One region of the Roseovarius sp. MBR-154 genome, then DNA from elsewhere that is predicted to be linked to it. Evidence: riboswitches for the same ligand, from Rfam matches in the RefSeq annotation. Region 1 holds a riboswitch; the other holds the start of a gene.
What was found. A riboswitch is a leader RNA that binds a small molecule or an ion and turns the genes downstream of it on or off. The one in region 1 is predicted to bind cobalamin.
Positions count from the first base shown of each region.

Region 1 (3,525 bases):
CTGTAGGCACGTTGCACAAGGCCACCGGTCTCAATGTCGCCGCCCACCTGACCTGCGTCGATGCCAGCCGCGAGGAAACGCTCGAGATTGCCGATCAGTTTGCCGCCGCTGGCGTCACGGAACTCGTCGCCCTGCGCGGCGATCCGCCCAAGGGCTCGAACGGCTTCACCCCGCACCCGCAAGGCTTCGGAGACAGCTGCGAGCTGATCTCGGCCCTCGCCGACACCGGCAAGTTCACCATCCGCGTCGGCGCCTACCCCGAGAAACACCCCGAGGCCGCCGACAGCCGCGCCGATATCGACTGGCTCAAGCGCAAGATCGACGCGGGCGCCACAGAGGCGATCACGCAGTTCTTCTTCGAGGCCGACACGTTCTTTCGGTTCCGCGATGCCTGCGTCGCGGCGGGCATCGACGCGCCGATCATCCCCGGCATCCTGCCGATCGAGAACTGGACCGGCGCGCGCAAATTCGCCACCTCCTGCGGCACGCAAATCCCCGCATGGCTCGACGATTGCTTCGACAAGGCGATCCGCGACGACCGCCATGATCTGCTCGCCACGGCGCTCGCCACGGAACTGTGCAGCGACCTGATCGAGGGCGGGGTGGAAGACCTGCATTTCTACACGCTCAACCGCCCCGAACTGACCCGCGACGTGTGCCACGCCCTTGGCGTCACACCCCGCGTCACGCTGCGCGACGTGGCCTGACGGCTTGCCCCCCGGCGCGGCGCGGCCTAGCGTGGCCGCGCAACGCGCCACGGGGGAAACCATGCCGGATCACGCCACAACACTCGACGACTTGCCCGACATGACAGCGCTCCTGTCGCGCTCCGGGCTCGACTTCATGCGCGACATGATCGCGGGCACCCTGCCCGGCCCGCCGATCGGTGCGACCCTGGGCTTTCACCCGGTGGTGGCCGAGCCGGGCTGCGTGGTGTTCGAGGGCACGCCGAGTTTTGCCGCGCTCAACCCGATGGGCGGCGTGCATGGCGGCTGGTACGGGGCCATCCTCGACAGCTGCATGGGCTGCGCGGTGATGACCGAACTGGCGCGCGGCGAGATCTACACCACCCTTGAATTCAAGACCAACATCACCCGTGCCCTGCCCGTGGGCCGCGCGGTGCGTGCCATCGGCACGGTGCAGCATCGCGGCCGCTCCACCGGTGTGGCCACCGGCGAATTGCGCGGCGTCGAGGATGGCAAGCTTTACGCCACCGGCTCCACCACCTGCATCATCCTGCGCCCAGACGTGACCTGACCGACCGGGATCACGCCGCATTTGACCCGCCCGTTTCGTTTTTTCCCTTGCGACACGCACCGGCGCTGCTACGCTCAGCCTGTCATGGTGCCGCCCCGCGGGGCGGAGAATTGGGAAGCCGGTGAGAGACCGGCACTGCCCCCGCAACGGTAAGGGAGGGCGTCACGGCGATATGCCACTGGGCCGGGTTCGGTCTGGGAAGGTGCCGGGACGCACGGGCCGCAAGCCCACCCCCCAAGTCCGGAAACCAGCCAGGACAGACGTCGAATCGCGGGGGGCGATGCGGGCGTGTGCGCCCGGCGCCATGACCCGGCCCGTACCCCCGCCCCATCCGGCCCGGGGTGTGGCCGCGGAGAATGAATCATGTCGCTGATACAAATTCTCGATGCCCTCGAAGACAGCCCGACCGCAGGCACGCAGGCGCAGGCCGCGGCGCGGATGGGCTTTCTCGAATGGGTCTTTGCCGCACCGGGCCCGGTGACGGCGCAAATGGTCCGCGAGGCCTTGGCAGACCCGGCCGCGCAAGAGGCGCAAAGCGCCGCCGCGCGGGCTTTCGTGGAATATCTCGAAGTGGCGTGTCTCTCGGGTCTGCGGTCACCCGCCCGACGTGGCCGCGCGCGCCTGGTGCACTGAGCCCTCTTGAGACTGCGTCAGACAACAAAAAACGGCGACACCAGAGAGGAGGAGAGGTGCCGCCGTTTCCTGTACGTCCAGCCCCAGGGAGGAGGAGGGGGGCCTTTCGCAAACTCTCGGGATCAGAGCGACCCCGATATTCCGGCCCCGGGTTTCAGGGAGGAGGAGAGAAACCCGTGACCGTAGCGGATGCATCAGGGAGGAGGAGAGATGCACCCGATTCCGTTGTTACGACCGATGGCCGTAGACCGCGTCCTGTGCGACGCGCTTGATTTCGCTGCGATGCAGGCCCAGATCCGTCAGTTCACGCGCGCTCAGCTCTTGCAGTTCGCGGATCGTGCGGCGATATGTGCGGTAGGCCGCCATCCGCTGCACTGCGGCATAAACCGCCGCGCTCAGGTCTTCGCCGAGGGTCTGAACCGCCGAGCGGGGCATCAGGATCGTGTGTGGCATCGTTCGCATCCTTGCGGATATGTTCGTTTCAGCAGGCATCACACTTCGTTTTGCCTTTGTTGAGTTTAAAATAACGCGTTTCTGCGCCTGCACAATACCTCAGGCAAGCAATGCTGCTATGCAGCAAATGCATATAAAAAAGGTGACGTAAGGTTAGGCGAATATTGGATTTTTTAGGCAGTTTGCGCAAAGCTTCGGGGCAGAGGGGACAGGCGTGCCACCTTAGGGTGCACGGGCGATGCGGGATTGGGCAGATTGCGTCAATACGAAAATCCGCACGCCCTGAAGCGGCCGGATGCAGATACCCGGCAGGCCGAGCCTGTTGCGAATCACCCGGCCGACGAAAGGAACGGCATGACACCCGATGACATGGTCCTCACCCCCACCGGCCTGCGCTTTCAGGGGCGGCGCTATCCCTGCACGATCGGTCGTGGCGGTCTTTCTAGCGACAAGCGCGAGGGCGACGGGGCCACGCCGCGCGGCACGCATCGCATCGTCGGCATGCTCTTCTGCCCCGACCGCATGGCCCGCCCCGCCGATTGGGCGCGGCCCATCCGCCCGGGCGATCTGTGGTCGGACGATCCGGGCCATGAGGATTACAATCTCATGGTGCGCGCGCCCTACCCGCATGGGCACGAGGTGCTGCGCCGCGCCGATCCGCTCTATGATCTGGTGATCGTGACCGACTGGAACTGGCCGCGCGCCGCGCGCGGGCGCGGGTCGTGCATCTTCATCCACCGCTGGCGCAGGCAGGGCTATCCCACCGCCGGCTGTGTCGCGCTGCGCCCCGAGCATCTGTCACGAATCGCCGCCGCGATTCGCTACGAGACCCGGCTGATCATTCGCTAGCCCCGGCGGCACGCGGCGCGCCGCTGCCGCCCTCTTCCTTGAGCGCCCCGGCCAGACGCGGCCCACCCCACCCCCGGCGCAGGAACCCGTTGGCGCTCGGGTGCAACCGCTCGGACGGATCACGGCCCACGACGCGCGGGCGGCGCATCAGCAAAATCTTTCCCCAGCCGATCCAGGTACCGACCGACGGCGCGGTCACGTCCTGCGGAAACCGGGCGCGCCAGCCCTCGGGCAGGGGCAGCGCGCAGCCCTCGGCCCGCTCCAGCATCCACACCAGCGGGATATTTGCCAGCGGACGCGCCGCCTGCACACCGCAAAGCTGCCCGCCCACAT
Region 1 is NZ_JBRJGR010000005.1:172,181-175,705, reverse strand. It holds gene metF (methylenetetrahydrofolate reductase [NAD(P)H]) at 1-707, shown strand, start outside; gene ACSSV4_RS08970 (PaaI family thioesterase) at 769-1,257, shown strand; cobalamin riboswitch at 1,326-1,527, shown strand; gene ACSSV4_RS08965 (hypothetical protein) at 1,621-1,890, shown strand; gene ACSSV4_RS08960 (DUF1127 domain-containing protein) at 2,119-2,343, opposite strand; gene ACSSV4_RS08955 (L,D-transpeptidase family protein) at 2,698-3,192, shown strand; gene ACSSV4_RS08950 (DUF2235 domain-containing protein) at 3,182-3,525, opposite strand, start outside.

Region 2 (3,525 bases), on a different contig from region 1:
CGGGCTTGAGCGTCGGATCGCCGAAGGCGCTGAACCGCTCGAAGAGCGAGGGCGCGCGAAAGCCGGTGCCTGCGACGGCGCGCAGCGCCCAGCCCTCGGCGGGCCGCCAGACGGCGGCGGCGCGCCCCGTGAGCTTGCCGCCGAAATCGCCGTCCTCGTCATGGCGCAGCGCCAGCGAGATATCGAGCGTATCGGTTGCGGGCAAAAGCCATTCCGCCGTCACGGCGAGATTGTCGTTGGTGCCGCGCGTCGGCTGCGCGGTAAAGCGTTCCTCGGTATATTCCAGCCCGCCGGTCAGGCTGCCCGCGCGGCCCACTTCGAGGGTGCCGAGATAGCTGATCTCGTCGCGCTCGCCGGTAAAACGCGGGGTGAAGGCGCCGGGCGAGGTGTCGCGCCGGTCGATGTCGAAATAGGCATAGGACAGCTCGTGGCTGACCGGGCCGGTGCGCAGCCGGGCAAAGCCGCGCAGGCCCAGTTCCTCGGTCTGGATCTGGCCTGCCGTCGCGGTCAGGCTGGGATCGAAATCGGCCTCGCCGTCGCGGTAGATCACGGTGCCGCCGACTGTGAGCGCGTCGGTCGCGTCGAATTCGCCCGAGAGCGTGAGCATGTCCTGCGTAAACCCGTCATCCTCGGGGTCGCCCGCGCGGGCCGAGAATCCGTCGCTGTCGACACGGTTGTAGCTCAGCGCCACCTCGCCGCGTGCGCCGCGATAGCCGAGGCTGAGCGCGCCGGTCTTGGTGTCGAAGGCGCCCGCCTCGGCGCGCACCTCGCCCGACAGGCCGTCGCGGTCGGGTCGCCAAGTGGTGATATCGACCACCCCGCCGATCGCCTCGGAGCCGTAGAGCGCCGATTGCGAGCCCTTGAGCACCTCGATCCGCCCAAGGCTCGCGCCGGTGAGGCCGCCGAAATTGAACTGGTTCTGCGTGCCCGACGGATCGGACATGTCGATGCCGTTGATCCGCACCCCGACATAGCGCGCGGGCAGCCCGCGCAGCTGGATCGAGGACGAGCTCCCGAGCGGGCCGTTGCTGGTCGAATTGACGCCCGGCAGCCGGTCGAGCCGGTTGGTGAGCGCGGTGTCGGAGGTCTCGGCCTCGCGCCCGTCGATGACCTCGACCGAGGCGCCGGTGCGGGCGAGTTCCTGGGGGGTGAGGCTGCCCGACACGGTGATCGTGTCGAGATCGAAGGCGTCCTGCGCAAGGGCGGGGGCGGTGCAGAGCGCGCAGAGCGCGCAAAGGGCGGTGGTTCTGAGATATGTCATTTACTGTCCCTCAATACCGGTCTCCGGCATCGGTGTTCCAAGCTGCGAAGTCATTGGAAAGGACATGGCCCCTCCGCAGACGGTGAAGCGCCACCACTACGGAATAGACCGTTATCCACGGCGCGCCCCGCGCCCGGATAGGGTGATCACCTCGGCAGGTCTCCTGACTCGCGGGTCGTTGCTCTACCGGGCCTTCCCGTCACATGGGGTGACAGTGGCATATGCCGGTATCGCTCGCCGCTTACAGTTGCGGGGGCAGTTACGGAATTGATCCAAGGCGAGGATCGCACCGTATTCCCTTTTCACCGGAAATCTGCATTTCCGGACCGAAGCATCTTTGCGGATAATCCTGACACGGGATTCGTGCAAGGATAAAGATTGCGCGTCCGGTGATCCAGGACGCGAAACGGCCGCCTCTCGGGGGCAGCCCTTGGCAGTAAATGGTGCAGGTGGGCGATACGGGGGGGCGGGGTTCGATGTCTGGTTCGAGGCCACAGCGGAGGGTCACCTGATCCGTGACAGCGAAAGTTCATGCTCCTAGGCTTATGTCCACAAACATCCAGAAGACCTCGCCCTAATCCAAACGTGGAAATCAGTATATCGTTTTCAGAACCTTCGCAGTTCCGGCAACTAAGTCTTCGATCTCTTCTTTGGTAGGTTCTCGGCCTTTGGCATGGTCGCAGATGTTCCGAATGTCGCCAAGGTGCTGAATAAACCGCCATTGCGGCACTGTGATGATCCCGGCGCCTTTCAGGAGTTCGTTGATGTCTGAGATCCCAGGGTTTTTCTTGCGTATTACGATGCTGTGCATGTCACATGCATGATGAAGATGCTTCTCGATAACTACACCGCAGATCGCACCAGCTGCGCGTAGATGCCCGGCCTTGCCCAAGCTGGCCGCCGCCTCGATCTCTGTATCAAACAAGTCTGCCTGTAATACTGCCGTTAGGTCCAGCAGCTTCGAAGTCAATGCGTCTCTTGCTGCTTTTGCCATGTACAACTGCTGTCGGAATTCTGGAATTGCCGCTGCTCCATTAACTATTGCGCCCGTCGGCTTGGTCACACGCAGGTCCTGAAGGCAATCCTTGATCATATAATTTTCGTAACTGATTGTCTTGCGAGCGCGCGGGTACTCAAAGTGCGAGTTAAAGTCGGCGAGTCTGTCAGGGAGGACTTGTTTTATAACCGCTTGGGCCTTTGAGTACCAACTTTGATAGGAAGACAGAAACGACGGGAGAGACTCAAGAAGTTTTGTAACCTGCTGCTCATCTCCATCAAATTGCTTAAGGTAAACGTCATGAACCTCCTGCGGGTAATAGACATATTCTAATGACAGGCAGAGGAGTTCACCCTCGGTGATTAACCCCTCAAGCTCTTCAGAAAACTTTGTTACTCTATCGGACATAATTTTTCGATCCACAAATTGAACCAGTGGGCAGGTTGAATGATTATCGTATTTAACGTCATTGTTTTACAATGCAAAATGCCTTTCAAACATGCGAACGCCGGATATTCGTTCAGAGCGGACCGAACGTCCGCTCAGTCCCACATAGCCGACATCAACCTGCAAAGGCTCCCGAAAATGTCTTCGGGAGCCTTAGCTCGACATCGCCTTGCACGGGCAAGGGGTTTCGCTCAACTCAAGTGTGCATCATTTACTGACAAAGGCCCCCTCGCGGGGGCCTTTGTCGTGGAGCATGCAGCGTGGGAGCCATGGCCCGGCCTGCGGGTCAGAGCAGCGCCTTGACCTTGTCGGCCACGGCCTGCGCCGTGATGCCGAACTGCTCGTAAAGCACCTCGGCGGGGGCGGAGGCGCCGAAATCGTGCATGCCGACGAATTCGCCTTTTTCACGTTTGCCACGCTCGCCGTAGAGCCAGCGATCCCAGCCGAAGCGGATCGCCGCCTCGACCGCGACGCGCACCGGGCCTGCGGGCAGGACACGGCGGCGATAGCTCTCGTCCTGTTCCTCGAAGAGTTCCCAGCAGGGCATGGAGACGACGCGCGTGCCGATCCCGGCCTCTTGCAGGATGTCGCGGGCGGCCATGGCGATGGCGACCTCCGAGCCGGTGGCCAGCAGGATCGCCTGACGTTTTCCTTCCGCCTCGGCCAGAACATAGGCGCCTTGGGCCGTGAGATTCTTGGCCTTGTGCTCGCGGCGCAGGGTCGGCAGGCCCTGACGGGTCAGCGACAGGACCGAGGGTGTTTCCCTGGAATTCAGCGCCAGTTCCCACGCCTCGGCAGTCTCGACCGTATCGCAGGGGCG
Region 2 is NZ_JBRJGR010000012.1:53,340-56,864, forward strand. It holds gene ACSSV4_RS14840 (TonB-dependent receptor plug domain-containing protein) at 1-1,261, opposite strand, end outside; cobalamin riboswitch at 1,398-1,606, opposite strand; gene ACSSV4_RS14845 (hypothetical protein) at 1,854-2,666, opposite strand; gene tkt (transketolase) at 2,992-3,525, opposite strand, start outside.
Region 2: linked by a shared signal. The riboswitch ahead of ACSSV4_RS14840 (TonB-dependent receptor plug domain-containing protein) and the one ahead of ACSSV4_RS08965 (hypothetical protein) in region 1 are both predicted to bind cobalamin.